Regions from separate parts of the Kribbella italica genome, predicted to be linked through region 1. Evidence: riboswitches for the same ligand, from Rfam matches in the RefSeq annotation. Region 1 holds a riboswitch; the other holds the start of a gene.
What was found. A riboswitch is a leader RNA that binds a small molecule or an ion and turns the genes downstream of it on or off. The one in region 1 is predicted to bind FMN.

Region 1 (6,957 bases):
GCTGGACGCCGGTCTTGGCGCCGCCGTGACGGGTCTGGTACCAGCGGTACCACCCGTACAGGCTGACGAGCGCGAAGAAGACCTGGCGGCCGGCCTGGCCCCAGAGGTCCTTGTCCTGCGGGGTGTCGAACAGCCCGCCGACGAAGACCGTGAACAGCAGCACGTTGCCGACGATGCCGATCGGCCACGCCGACACCAGCCGGCGCATCCCGAACAGGGCGCTGGCCAGGCCGAACACGTTGCCGACGATCTCCCGCACCAGCACCGGCGAACCGGCGATCGTGACCTGCTCGTGCAGCAGCCAGTCGATCATTCGTTGCCTCCGACAACAGTCTTCGGGGCGGTCAGCAACCGCTCCACGTACTTCGCGATCACGTCGACCTCGAGGTTGACGGTGTCGCCGATCTTGTTGCGGCCGAGCACGGTGAGCTCGAGCGTGGTCGGGATCAGGCTGATCCCGAAGGTCGAGGTTGCGTCGTCGACGTCGGTGACGGTCAGCGAGACACCGTCGACGGCGATCGAGCCCTTCTCCGCGACGTACTTGAGGATCTCCGGGCCGGCCGCGATTCGGACGACCTCCCAGTGCTCGGCCGGCTCGCGGCTCGCGATCGTGCCGACACCGTCGACGTGGCCCTGGACGATGTGGCCGCCCAGCCGCGCGTGCGCGGTGACGGCCCGCTCCAGGTTGACGGTCGAGCCCTTCTCGACACCGCCCAGGCTGGTCCGGCGGAGCGTCTCGCGCATCACGTCGGCGGTGAAGGTGCCTGCACCGGTCTCGACCACGGTCAGGCAGCAGCCGTTGACCGAGATCGAGTCGCCGTGGCGCGCGTCCTCGGTCACCTTCGGGCCCCGCAGGGTGAGCCGGGCCGCGTCGCCTTCCAGCAGGTCGAGCGACTCGACGGTTCCCAGCTCTTCGACGATTCCGGTGAACATCTACTTCCCTCCCAGGGGGGTCAGGGTGAGCCGGACGTCGTCGCCGAGGCGAGTGACGTCCGCAAGGGTGAAGCGCCGCAGGTGGTCGATAGATTCCGCGCCGAGGTCGCCGACGGCGGAGAAGCCCGATCCGAGCAGCGCCGGAGCGACGTACGCGACGATCTGGTCGACCAGTCCGGCGCGCAGGAAGGCGGCGGCCAGCGTCGGCCCGCCCTCGAGCCAGAGGTGGCGGATCTGGTGGTCGTCGAGCTGCCGGAGCACCTCGTTGGGGTCGTGGGTGGGCAGGAGCAGGGTCTCGGCGCGGTCGTTGCGGACCCGCGCGGTCTCCGGGACGTCCCGGTCGCCGACCACGACCCGCAGCGGCTGGCGGCCGGCCGGGCGGTCGTGCTCGTCGCGCACGGTCAGCTCGGGGTCGTCGTCCAGGACGGTCTGGGTGCCGACGGCGATCGCGTCGCACTCGGCCCGCTTGCGGTGGACGTCCGCGCGGGCGGCCTCGCCGGTGATCCACCGGCTGGTCCGGTCGGGCGCGGCGCTGCGGCCGTCCAGGGTGGTGGCGAACTTCCAGGTCACGAACGGCCGACCGGTCCGGACGCTGTGCAGCCAGACGTGGTTGACCTCCTCGGCCTCGGCCCGGAGTACGCCCTGATCGACCTGGATGTCCTTGGTCCGGAGCTTCTCGCCGCCACCGGCGGCCTGCGCGTTCGGATCCGGTACGGCGTACACGACGCGGCCGATGCCGGCCTCGATCAGCGCGTCGGCACACGGCCCGGTCCGGCCGGTGTGGTTGCAGGGCTCGAGCGTCACGTACGCCGTACCGCCGCGGGCCCGGGGACCGGCCATCCGCAGCGCGTTCACCTCGGCGTGCGGGCCGCCGGCCTGCTCGTGGTACCCCTCGCCGACGGGATGCCCGTCGCGGCCGGTGATCACACAGCCGACGACCGGGTTGGGATGGGTGCTGCCGATCCCGCGGGCGGCCAGCTCGATCGCACGCCGCATCCAGGCCACGTCGATCGGTGAAGCGTTGTTCACGGACGGTCCCTCGTTGTCACGGACGCACCACCGGGGCCATGACAACCGGCACGCGAACCGCCGCCCGGAACGCGACCTCCTACGGCCGCGCACTTCCGCACGTCGGAGCGCACACCGATCGCGTGCGCCTCCCATCCGGACTTTCACCGTCGGTCCTGGAATTCCACCAGGTCAACCGGCCGACGAACTGCATCGACCGGGTCGCGGACTGTCACCGCCGGCTCGGAATTACACCGACCCCGGAGCACGCGAGTGGTTTCACTCGTACCTGAAGTGTACGCCGCTGGTGCGGCGGCGAGTTGTTGCTTCCGTCACCTGGACGGTCCCACCAGCGCGCCGCCCTGGGCGAGGTAGGCGAAGGTGGCGAGCCAGTGGTCGTGGTTGAAGTCGCCGCTGGTGACGCTCGGCAGGGCGGCGTCGAGGTGGGCGGCGACCGTCGCGCGGAGGGCTGGTTCTCGCTCGGGCAGGGCGTCGGACAGCGCGGCGAGCTGCCAGGCGCGGGTGAGGTTGAGGCCCTGGAGGTGGCCCTGCCGGCCGTCGACCGGGTAGCGGACCTCGACCGGCCGCAGGGCGGTCAGATCCGGCAGGAAGGCGGGCAGCCATTCGGCGAACTCGTCTTCGGTCAGGACCCGGCGCATCAGGTCGGCCTCGGACAGACCCGGCGACAGGAAGTCCTCGCCGCTCGGCTCCCACTGCAGCGGGTACTCGCGGTCCTCGGCGAACCAGGCGCGCGCCTTGTCGCGGACGGCCTGGGTGAGCTTGTCCTGGCCGAGGGCCTCGGCGGCGTCGTACAGGAGAGCCAGGGCGAACGCCGAGTTCGAGTGGACGCCCGAGCGGACCGGGCGGGCGGCTCCCTGTAACCACTCCAGGCTGAGGTCGACGATCGCGTCGACCAGCGGGCTCATTGCCTCGGACCACCTGGCCGCGTCCGGGCTCTGACGGACGGCCGCGGCCAGGACGAGCGCCCACGCCCAACCGTACGGGCGCTCGAACGACGGCGAGCTCCGCAGGTACGCCGCCTCGGCCGCGAGTGCGTCGGCGGTCAGGTTCTGGTCGAGCGCCTTGCGGATCGGCTCCGGATCAGTGGCCTCCGGCAACAACCGCACCAGCAACCAGTGCATGTGCACACAAGAGTGCCAGTCGTACGACGTGTGGAACGCCGGGTGCAACTCCCTGACGCTGTAGGCCCTGGCGTCGCGCGCGACGTGGTCGAGCTGGTGCGGCGACTCGGTCCGCAGGTTCTGGAGTGCGATCTCGACGTACCGCTGACTCATCACAGGACTCCGAACGCGAGGAAGTACATCAGGAAGATGTTGCAGACCAGCAGCGGGAGCGCGGTCGGCAGCTGCGCCTTGATCGCCCCGTACCGGCTCTTCATGTCGAGCAGCGCGGCCGGGACCAGGTTGAAGTTCGCGGCCATCGGCGTGGTCAGCGTTCCGCAGAACCCGGCCAGCATGCCGATCGCGAACACCGTCGCCGGGTTGCCGTCGAAGGTCTGCACCAGCACCGGGTAGCCGATCGCGGCGGTCATGATCGGGAACGCGGCGAACGCGTTGCCCATGATCACGGTGAACAGCGCCATCCCGAGGCAGTACACGACGACCGAGCCGAACAGCGATCCTTCCGGCAGCACGTGCGTGGTGACCTTGCCGACCGCCGTACCGACGCCGGCGTCGGTGAACAGCCGGCCGAGCGTGGCCAGCATCTGCGGCAGGACGGCCGCCCAGCCGATCACCTCGAGCAGCCGGTGCCCCTCCTTGAGCGGAGTCAGGACGGACGGCGGACGCAGCATGATCACGCCGACCATCGCCGCCGCGACCGCGGAGACGCCCAGGCCGATCAGCGTCTCCGAGCCCTTCTCCAGCAGGGGCTGGTCGCCGGCTTTGATCTTGGCCAGCCCGACCGCGAAGATCAGCGCGCCGAGCGGGATCACCAGCGGCGGAACGAACAGCTTGTTGCCGAACCGCTGGGCGGCGGCCGCCTTCTCGGCCAGGCTCGTGGACACCTCGGTGCCGCGACCGAGCTGCCCGGTGCCGACCAGGACGGTCATCGCGATCACGACCAGCCCGAGCACCCAGGCCGGGGCGGTCTTGTTCACCACGAAGGTGCTGTAGCCGAAAGACGCGCCGAGCAGACCCCAGAAGGCGGCGCTTCCGTACCGCTTGCTGTTGCTGCGGTCGCGCAGGGTCAGGACCGCTCCGAAGAGGAAGAGCAGACCGCACAGCCAGTAGAACCACTCGACCTTGATCACCGGTCCGCCTCCTTCTTCTTGAGGGCCGGCGGCGGACCGTCGACCGCCATCAGGCGGTCGAGCTGGCGATCGAAGTACAGCATCCGGCCGCCGTGGATCAGCAGAGCGCAGACCGCGGTCGGGATCGCCCACAAGGCGACGTGCAGGGCGTCCAGCTTCAGCCCGTACGTCGAGTCGACGAAGCCGGTGATCAGCAGGATCGAGCCGACCGCGATGAAGACGTCCTCACCGAAGAACACGCCGACGTTGTCCACCCCGGCCGAGTGGCCCTTGATCCGCTCCTGCACCGCCTCGGGCAGCTTCCGCCCGTACCGGCGCTCGGCCGCGCCCTCGGCCATCGGGTAGATCAGCGGCCGGACCGTCTGCGCGTGGCCACCGATCGACATCAGCCCGACCGCGGCCGTCACCTGCCGGATCACCTGGTACGACGCCAGCAGGCGCCCGGTGGTGAGGAAGGTGAGCTTGCCGATCAGCCGCCGCGACTGCTCCTGCAGCCCGAACCGCTCGACCAGGCCGATCACCGGCAGCACCACGATGAACAGCGTCACCGAGCGGCTCCCCGCGAAGCCGTTGCCGAACTCGTTCAGGATCTTGCCCGGACTCAGCCCGCCGAGCAGGCCGGTGGCGATCCCGGCCACCGTGACCACGACCAGGGGGTTCAGGCGCAGGGCGAACCCCACCACCACGAGCAGGACTCCGATCAGGACCAGCACCGCACTGCCTCCGCTTCTGCCGGGTGGTTCGGGCGGTGTGATCGTATACATTGTTGAACAAACCCACAATCAGTTCTTTGTTATGGTGTGACGGTGAGTACGGGAGTCGACGACGACATCTCGGGGTGAGTCCCGAGGTGACAGGCCATCGAGCCGGCGCGTTCAGCGTCGATGCCGTGGCCTGATCGGCGTTTCCTGACCGTTCCGCCGCCGTGGCGGCGTACTCACTGCTTTCGCGAGGTCTCCGCATGTCCGATGCGTCCATCGTCTGTTCCTCCCTGTCGTTCGCCTGGCCCGACGACACCCCTGTCTTCACCGGCCTGTCCTTCGCCGTCGGTCCCGGGCGTGCCGGCCTGGTCGCGCCGAACGGCGCCGGCAAGTCGACGCTGCTCAAGCTGATCGCCGGGGAGCTGTCGCCGACCGCCGGCGGCGTGTCCGTCGACGGTGTTCTCGGGTACCTCCCGCAGACGCTGCCGCTGGTCGGCGACCTGACCGTCGCCGAGGTGCTCGGGATCAAGCCGGTCGTCGACGCGCTCAACGCGATCGAGTCCGGCGACGTCGACGAGCGCCATTTCAATGCCGTCGGCAACGACTGGGACATCGAGGAGCGCACCCGCGCGCAGCTCGACCGGCTCGGGCTCGACGCTTCGCTCGACCGGCGGCTCAGTACGTTCTCCGGTGGCCAGGTGATCTCGCTGGGCCTGGCCGCGCAGCTGCTGAAGCAGCCCGACGTCCTGCTGCTCGACGAGCCGACCAACAACCTGGATCTCGACGCGCGGCGCAACCTGTACGCCGTACTGGAGAACTGGAACGGCTGCCTCCTGCTGGTCAGCCACGACCGCGCGCTGCTCGACCGGATGGACCGGATCGCTTCGCTGGAACGCGGTGAGCTGCGGCTGTACGGCGGCAACTTCACGGCGTACGAGGAAGCTGTCGCGGCCGAGCAGGAGGTCGCGGAGAAGAACATCCGCTCGGCCGAGCAGGATCTGAAACGTGAGAAGCGCGAGCTGCAGCAGGCGCGCGAGCGGGCGCAGCGGCGGGCGAGCAACGCGCAGAAGGGGTTGAAGGACGCCGGGCTGGCGCGGATCAACGCCGGCAACATGAAGCGCTCAGCCGAGGTGTCCGCGGCGAAGGCGAACCAGACCCACGCGAACCGGCTCAGCGACGCCAAGGCCAAGCTCGACGAGGCCGGCCGCGCGCGGCGCGACGAGCCGCGACTGGCGCTGGAGCTTCCGGGGACGGCGGTGCCGGCTGGTCGGACGGTCTTCGAGGGCAGCGGGCTGCGCGTGCGCGAACTGTTCGCGGGCGAGGGTGCCGCGCTGAACATCCGCGGGCCTGAGCGGATCGCGTTGTCCGCTCCGAACGGAGCCGGCAAGTCGACGGTGCTCCGGTGGATCCAGGGGTCGCTCGTCGCGGGTGAGGTGAAGCGTGCCGACGGGCGGATCGCGTACCTCTCGCAGCGTCTGGAGCTGCTGGATCTCGACCGCACGGTCTTCGAGAACCTGGCCCACTTCGCGCCGACGATGCCCGAGGCGCAGCGGATGAACCTGCTGGCGCGCTTCCTGTTCCGCGGGCAGCGCATCCACCTGCCGGCCGGCGTACTGTCCGGTGGGGAGCGGCTCCGCGCCACGCTCGCCTGCGTCCTGTACGCCGAACCGGCGCCGCAGCTGCTGTTGCTGGATGAGCCCACCAACAACCTGGACCTGGTCAGCGTCGAGCAACTCGAGTCGGCGCTGACGGCGTACCGAGGTGCTTTCGTCGTGGTCAGCCACGACGAGCGCTTCCTGTCCGAGCTGGGCATCACCCGCTGGCTGACGCTGACCGGCGGCCAGCTCCTCGAGTCCGCGGCCGGCTGAGCTGTCGCGTGGTTGGCCCACTGGACGCCCGGCCGGGTAGTTTCTCCCCGGTGGAGGCGTTGGCAGGGCGGTACCAGCTGATCGATCTGATCGGCACCGGCGGCATGGGCTCGGTCTGGCGCGCGTGGGACCTGCGCAAGCAGACCTACGTCGCCGCCAAGGTCCTCGGCCAGCA
Region 2 (6,957 bases), 180 kb from region 1:
CGATTCCGACGACAGCGTCGGTGAGTTGGCCCCACGTGCCGAGGACGTCGCGGACGGAGACGTCGTTCATCATCGCGCGGCGTACGGCGGGTGTGCCGACCAGACCCGGAGCGGGGAGGTAGACGGGCATCGCGCCGGTGAGTTCGGCGAAGCGGGCAGTGAGGCGCGTGGCCTGCATCTGGACGGCGGCGTCGCCGAGGCCGCCGACGATCTGGACGACCTTCTCGGCGACCGGGACGCTCTTGCGCGGCATCCGGTCGACGGCGCTGATCAGGGTCTCGCTCCAGGACGAGATGCCGATCAGGTGCCCGCCGGTGAGCGTCATGTCGAGGTACGCCGCGGCGCCCGATCCCAGCGCGGGCAGGACGTCCTCGTCCACACCCTCCGCCAGACCACTCGGTCCCACAGACAGACCACCCGTGTCCACGACCACCGCATCCCGCAGCCCGTACCGCCCCTGCAGCTCGTCCTCGAGATCGCTGTGCACCCCGCTCGGCATCGTCACGACGGTGTGCACGATCCCTACCTCGACCGCCTGCTTGAGCATCCGCGACACCCGGGCCTGGGACAGGTTGAGCTCGCTGGCGATGCGTGGCTGCCGGATGCCCTTCTCGTGGTACATCCGGGCCACCTTCGCCAGCAGCCGCAGCTCGTCCAGCCCCGGCTGACGTACGCCACGGTGAGCGCTCATGCGTAGCCCCCTTCGATCAGGACTGGACTATAGGCAGATGTAGACCCGCGGTGCGCCACCAGCATCGGGCAGCGGGTCGCCCGGCGTGTCCCGGCGGCCGGTCGCCACCACCGACCCGTCGCGCGGATCGACGATCCGGTAGTCCAGCGGCACCGAGTCGTCGAACACCATCACCGGTCCCCCGTGCTCGCGATAGACGATCAGCAGACCACCGGCACCGCGCAGCGCGCGCCCCGAGATCACCCGCGTCCAGTCCGGCTGCAGGTCCGCCACCGGCAGCCCGGCCAGCACCCGCCCGACCAGCCCGACGTACGTCGACCCCTCGAAATCCATCGCCTCCCGCCACCCGGCGTCCGGCGCGATGAAGAACGACGAATGCCCCGGCTCCGACGCGTGCAGCCGCCACTGCCACAGACTCCCGGCGCCGTACACGACCCCCATCGTCCCGCCCGCGCACAGGTTGCTCCACGCCTCGTGCCCCTGCCACCACCCATTCGCGACTGAAAGACCGCCGTGCTTCTCGTACGTCGGTTCGCCGTTCGCCACACCCCGTACGGGCTCGTTCCGCCACAGGTCGGCCACCCGCTCGGCCACGTGCTCGCCGGTGTGCCCGGTCTGGCACCACTGGAAGTCAAGCCACTCCGCGTCCTGATGAGCCGACGCGCGGATGTGCGGCCGGTAGTGGATCCCGGTCGGCTGCCCGTAGCAGTCGACCGCGTGCACCTCGGCGCCCCCGGCCGCGACCTGCGGCTCCAGCCCGGTCCCGTCCCCGCCGACCAGGTAGATCGCCGGTGAGGCGCCGTACCGCGCGACCAGGTAGCGGCAGTACGTCGCATACTCCTCAGCCGGTACGACGGTCCCCGCGACGTCCAGCCCCTTCCAGCCGAACCCCTGGAACACCGGCTGCAGCACCGGCACGATCCCGTGCTCGGCCAGCACCTCCAGCAGCTGATCGAGGTACTGGAAGTACTCCGCCCGAGGCCGCAGCAGGTGCCCGTCAACCAGGTCCTCGAACCCGACGTCGAACCCCTCGTCCGCCGTCCGGTCCCGCGGCCCGACCGCGCGCATGTCGGGCTGCACGGACATCAGCAGTACGGCGTTGAAGCCCTTCGCCTGACGATCGGCGGCGTACTCGCGGACCTGCGAGACGGTCGCTCGCCATGGGAGCGCCCACGCCGTGTCGGCGACCAGAAGTGCTGGAGTGCCGTCCGCGTGGACCAGGCTCCGGCCGCCGGGGGACATCTGCCAGAACCCGTGGGAGTAGAACGGATTGGCCTCGCCGGCTGGTACTTGTTGGACGTCAAGCACGCCTGAAGAGGAGCCAAAAGTCCAGCGCCATTCCCCTGGCGTCGGCGCGGCGAAGCGCACCCTCCACACGCCGTCCCCGTCCCAGAACGCCGGCCTCCGCAGCGTCACCCCGCTCTCGTGCACGAACTCCGCCCACACCTCCGCGCCGTACCGCTCCTCCACGGATGCCGAGAGCTCGACCGACCGCCAAACGGATGAGATGGACATGACACTCCCGGAAACAGTCGAGACGGATACACTGCGCAGTGAATCTGCAAGATCACACACGTGCTCTGGGGTCGGTGAAATTCCGAGCCGGCGGTTAAAGTCCGCGACCCGTACCTCCGCAAGGAGGTCCGGTTGACCTGGTGGAACTCCGGGACCGACGGTGAAAGTCCGGATGGGAAGACGCACGTGGCAGACTTCGCGATGCCTGTCCGGCGCGCGCCCACAAGCGTGCCCCAGAGAGGAGTCGCGGAGCTTGTCGTTGCCCCCGGAGTGCCAGGCCGAGAGGACAGCGACTGTGAGCACCGTGGCGAGCACGACCCGCCTGGACACCATCGACCACGCGATCGCCGAGATCGGGCGCGGGCGCCCGGTGGTGGTCGTCGACGACGAGGACCGCGAGAACGAGGGCGACCTGACCTTCGCCGCGAGCCTGGCGACGCCGGAGCTGATGGCGCTGCTGGTCCGCTACACCAGCGGGTACGTCTGCGCCCCGGCCGCGCCGGAGGTCCTCGACCGGCTCGAGCTGCCGCTGATGGTCCCGAACAACCAGGACAGCCTCCGTACGGCGTACACGGTGTCGGTCGACGCGAGCACCGGCGTCGGCACCGGCATCTCCGCCGCGGACCGGGCGCGGACCGTCAACGTCCTGGCCGACGGCACGGCTCGGCCCACCGACCTGATCCGGCCCGGCCACATCCTCCCGCTCCGCGCGGTCGCGGGCGGCGTCCGGCAGCGGCCCGGTCACACCGAGGCGACCGTCGAACTGGTCCGGCTGGCCGGGCTGCCGCCGGTCGGGGTGATCGGTGAGCTGATGAACGACGACGGCACGCTGATGACCGGCGCCGACCTGCGCGCGTTCGCCGACGCCCACGACTTCGCGATGGTCTCGATCGCCGACCTGGTCACTTTCCTCGGCTGACCAGCGCGCGGGCCGCGGACGCGATACCGTCCGCGGACAGCCCGTACCGGTCCAGCAGGTACGCCGCGGAGCCGGTCGGCGCGAACTCGGGGATCCCGAGGATCGACACCCGCGCCGGATGATGCTGTACGACGGCCTCCGCGACCGCGCCGCCGAGCCCACCCCCGCTCACCCCCTCCTCGGCGGTCACGATCCCGGCCGTCTCCCGCGCGGCCGCGACCACGGCGCCGGTGTCGAGCGGCTTCACCGTCGGCATCGACAGCACCCGGGCCGAGATCCCTTCCGTCGCGAGCTGCTCGGCCGCGGCCAGCGCCCGCCAGAGCACCGTGCCGTTGCTGATCAGCGTCACGTCGTCGCCGGCCCGGACGGTGATCGCCCTGCCCGGCTCGAACGTGTAGTCGTCGGCGTAGATCCGCGGCACGCTCATCCGGCTGACCCGGATGAACACCGGCCCGTCGGACGCGGCCGCCCAGCGCAGCGCCGCCGCGGTCTCGACCGGGTCGGCCGGCACGATGATCGTCATCCCGGAGATCGCCCGCAGCCAGGCGATGTCCTCGATCGAGTGGTGCGTCGGCCCGAGTTCGCCGTACGCGACGCCTGGGCTCATGCCGCACAGCTTCACGTTGGTGTGCGAGTACGCGACGTCCGCCTTGATCTGCTCCAGCGCGCGCCCGGTGAGGAAGCAGGACGCCGCCGACACGAACGGGATCCGGCCGCCGTTGGCCAGCCCGGAGGCGACGCCGACCATGTCCTGCTCGGCGATACCGACGTTGATCAGCCGGTCCGGGAACGCCTTGCGGAAGCTGTTCAGCTTGCTCGACCCGACCGAGTCGTTGACGACGCCGACGATCCGGTGGTCCGCGTGGGCCAGCTCGGCCAGCGTCTCGACGTACGCGTCCCGGCAGTCGTAGCGCGGCCGGTCGGCGATCGAGGGACTGTCGGTGACAGTCATGAGAGCTCCTTGAGTGCTTGGGCGAACTCGGCCGCGTCGGGCACCCGGTGGTGCCAGGCGACGTTGTTGCTCATGAACGAGATCGGGTGGCCCTTGTGCGTGTGGGCGATCACGAAGGTCGGCTTGCCCGGCCGGAACGGTACGGCGGACAGCACGTCGAGCAGCTCGCCGTGGTCGTGCCCGTTCACCTCGACCACCGCGAACCCGAACGCCGCCGCCTTGTCCGGCAAGGGATCCAGGTCGTTGGTCTCCTGGGTGGTCGCGCCCTGCTGCAGCCGGTTCCGGTCGACGATCACGGTCAGCCGGTCCAGCTGGTACTGCGAGGCTGCCATCATCGCTTCCCAGTTGCTGCCTTCCTGCAGCTCGCCGTCGCCGACCAGCACGTACGTCCGCCGCAACGACACGTCGAGCTTGGCCGACAGCGCGTGCCCGACCGCGACCGGAAGGCCGTGCCCGAGCGGACCTGTGTTCGCCTCGACGCCGGCGACCTTGCGCCGGTTCGGGTGCCCGTTCAGCGCCGACAGCGGCTTCAGGAACGTCGCCAGCTCCTCGACGGGCAGGAAGCCGAAGGCCGCGAGCGTCGTGTAGAGCGCGCCCGCGACGTGCCCCTTGCTGAGGATGAAGCGGTCGCGTTCGGGGTCGTCCACCCGGTCCGGCGCGACGTCCAGCACCGCGCCGTACAGGGTGGCCAGGATGTCGATCGACGAGAAGTCGCCGCCGATGTGCCCGGCCCCGGCGTGGTGGACGAGCTTGAGGTCCTGGATCCGGATCTGCCGGGCCGCCTCGGTGATGTGCGCGACCTGCGCCGAGCGGCTGCTGTGGACCGGCAGTCGCCCGAGCACGGGCATCGTCGTGTGCTCGGCGGTCAGTGTCATGCCGTCTCCGCCATCGACGAGAGCAACACCTTCTGGACCAGCCGCTGCGCGGCGAGCGCGTCGTGCGACGCTTGCGCGGCGGCGAGCGCCTCCTCGTCCAGTACGTCGAGCGCGCGGTGCACCGCCTTGAGGAACCGGATCGCCTGCTTCGCCGCCTCGACGCTGTCCTCGCGGAACGGGAACTGGTCGAGCTGCCAGACACCCTCCCAGTTGTTGCGGCGCAGGGTGTGGAAGAACTCGAACGTCTCGACCAGGTGCACCGAGCCGACCACCATGTCGTCGTCCCAGCCGCGCAGGTTGTCGTTCACGTCGATCGCGAACAGCCGGCCGTAGTCGATCGCCAGCTGGGCGGCGTCGGCCGGTGTCTCCTGCCCGTACAGCGAGTGGCCGAAGTCCAGCAGGATCCCCAGGTTGGGCAGGCCGATCTTCTCGATCCCGAGCAGCGTGCGGGCGACGTTCGGGAAGATGATCTTGACCCGCGGCTCGCGCGGTTTGTACTCGATCACGAAGTTGATGTCGGGGTGCGCCGAGACCAGCTCGGTCAGGCCGTCCAGGGCGAGCTTCCAGATGTCGTGGTAGTTCACCTGGAACGGGTAGTCCCAGCCGTCCTGGCCCGGCCAGAGCTTCACGTACGAGCAGCCCAGGTCCTTGGCCAGTTCGGTTGCCTGGTGCAACAACTCGAGCGCCTGCTTGCGGACGCCGGGATCGGGGTTGGTGATCGAGCCCTTGACGAAGTCGCGGGTGTAGATCTCGGGCGTGATCGCGATCGCCTTCAGGTTGTTCCTCGCGAGCGCGGCCTTCACCTCGTCGAGCGTCCCGTCGTACCCGGCGAACGGCCAGTTCAGGTCGACCACGGACAGGTCGCCGACGGCGCCCGCCCGGTCGATCTGTTCCAGCAGCCCGACCGGCGGCCCGTAGCCGTCGGTGGCGTAGCGGTCCTGGTACGTCGCGAAGTGCCAGATCCCCGCACCGAACACCGGCATGTCAGTCATATGGTCCTAACCCTTCAGAGAGCCGGCGGTGAGGCCGCCGACGATCCAGCGCTGCAGGAGCGTGTAGGCGATGAGAATCGGGACGACGGCGATCAGGATGCCCGCCGCCAGCCCGGTGTTGTTGTTGGCGAACTGGCCCTGGAAGTTCAGCAGGCCGACCGGGATGGTCTTGTTCGCGTCGGAGTTGAGCAGGATCAGCGCGAACAGGAACTCGTTCCAGGTCGCGACCGCGTCCAGGATCGCGACCGTCACCAGGGCCGGCAGCGACAGCGGCAGGATCATCGTGAAGAACACCCGCCAGTCGCCGGCGCCGTCGACCTTGGCGGCCTCGATGATCTCGTCGGGGATCTGCCGGAAGAACGACTGCAGCACCAGCACCTCGAACGGGATGCCGAAGGCCAGGTACGGCCCGATCAGCCCGAACAGGCTGTCGGTCGCGCCGGCCGAGCGCAGCATGATGAACACCGGCACGATCGCGATGTAGATCGGGATGGTCAGCCCGAGGAACACGGTGAACATCACCGTCCGGCGGAACTTCATCCGCAGCTTGGCCAGCGCGAACCCGAGCATCGCCGAGATCAGCACGCCGAGCGGCACCTTGATCAGCGCCAGCAGCGCGCTGTTCTTGTACGTCGTGGCGAAGTTGCCGATCCCCCACGCGTCGCCGAAGTTCGACCAGGTGAACTCGTCCGGCCACGACAGCGGCCCGTTGCCGACGAAGTCCGCGAGCGGCCGGACCGCGGTGATCACCAGCAACGCCAGCGGCGAGATCCAGAAGATCGCCGCCACCGCCAGCACCAGTGTGATCACGAGCCCCCGTCGGCCCCGCGACTGCTGGTTCGGCGGTGTGGTCTCCTCGGTGAGCACCGGCGCCTCGACCCGGACCGGCGCGATCGAGGTCATGAGGCCTCCTTGGTCTGCGAGCGGACGTACGGGATGCCGACGGCAACGGCCACCAGCGTGATCACGACCGCGATCGCGGTGCCGTACCCGGCTTCGTAGTACTGGAAGAC

Region 2: it holds a riboswitch for FMN, as region 1 does, so the genes downstream of both, ribB (3,4-dihydroxy-2-butanone-4-phosphate synthase) here and ribD (bifunctional diaminohydroxyphosphoribosylaminopyrimidine deaminase/5-amino-6-(5-phosphoribosylamino)uracil reductase RibD) in region 1, are expected to answer to the same signal.

The regions. Positions count from the first base shown of each region.
Region 1 covers NZ_JACHMY010000001.1:3,939,244-3,946,200, forward strand. The annotation lists gene pnuC (nicotinamide riboside transporter PnuC) at 1-313, opposite strand, end outside; gene HDA39_RS18215 (riboflavin synthase) at 310-933, opposite strand; gene ribD (bifunctional diaminohydroxyphosphoribosylaminopyrimidine deaminase/5-amino-6-(5-phosphoribosylamino)uracil reductase RibD) at 934-1,962, opposite strand; FMN riboswitch at 2,082-2,213, opposite strand; gene HDA39_RS18225 (DUF2891 family protein) at 2,274-3,236, opposite strand; gene HDA39_RS18230 (5-oxoproline transporter, DUF979 family subunit) at 3,236-4,213, opposite strand; gene HDA39_RS18235 (5-oxoproline transporter, DUF969 family subunit) at 4,210-4,926, opposite strand; gene HDA39_RS18240 (ABC-F family ATP-binding cassette domain-containing protein) at 5,175-6,782, shown strand; gene HDA39_RS18245 (serine/threonine-protein kinase) at 6,833-6,957, shown strand, end outside.
Region 2 covers NZ_JACHMY010000001.1:4,121,315-4,128,271, forward strand. The annotation lists gene HDA39_RS19060 (sugar-binding transcriptional regulator) at 1-691, opposite strand, end outside; gene HDA39_RS19065 (glycoside hydrolase family 140 protein) at 719-2,206, opposite strand; FMN riboswitch at 2,263-2,396, shown strand; gene ribB (3,4-dihydroxy-2-butanone-4-phosphate synthase) at 2,502-3,125, shown strand; gene HDA39_RS19075 (transketolase family protein) at 3,109-4,077, opposite strand; gene HDA39_RS19080 (transketolase) at 4,074-4,952, opposite strand; gene HDA39_RS19085 (sugar phosphate isomerase/epimerase family protein) at 4,949-5,944, opposite strand; gene HDA39_RS19090 (carbohydrate ABC transporter permease) at 5,951-6,847, opposite strand; gene HDA39_RS42390 (ABC transporter permease subunit) at 6,844-6,957, opposite strand, start outside.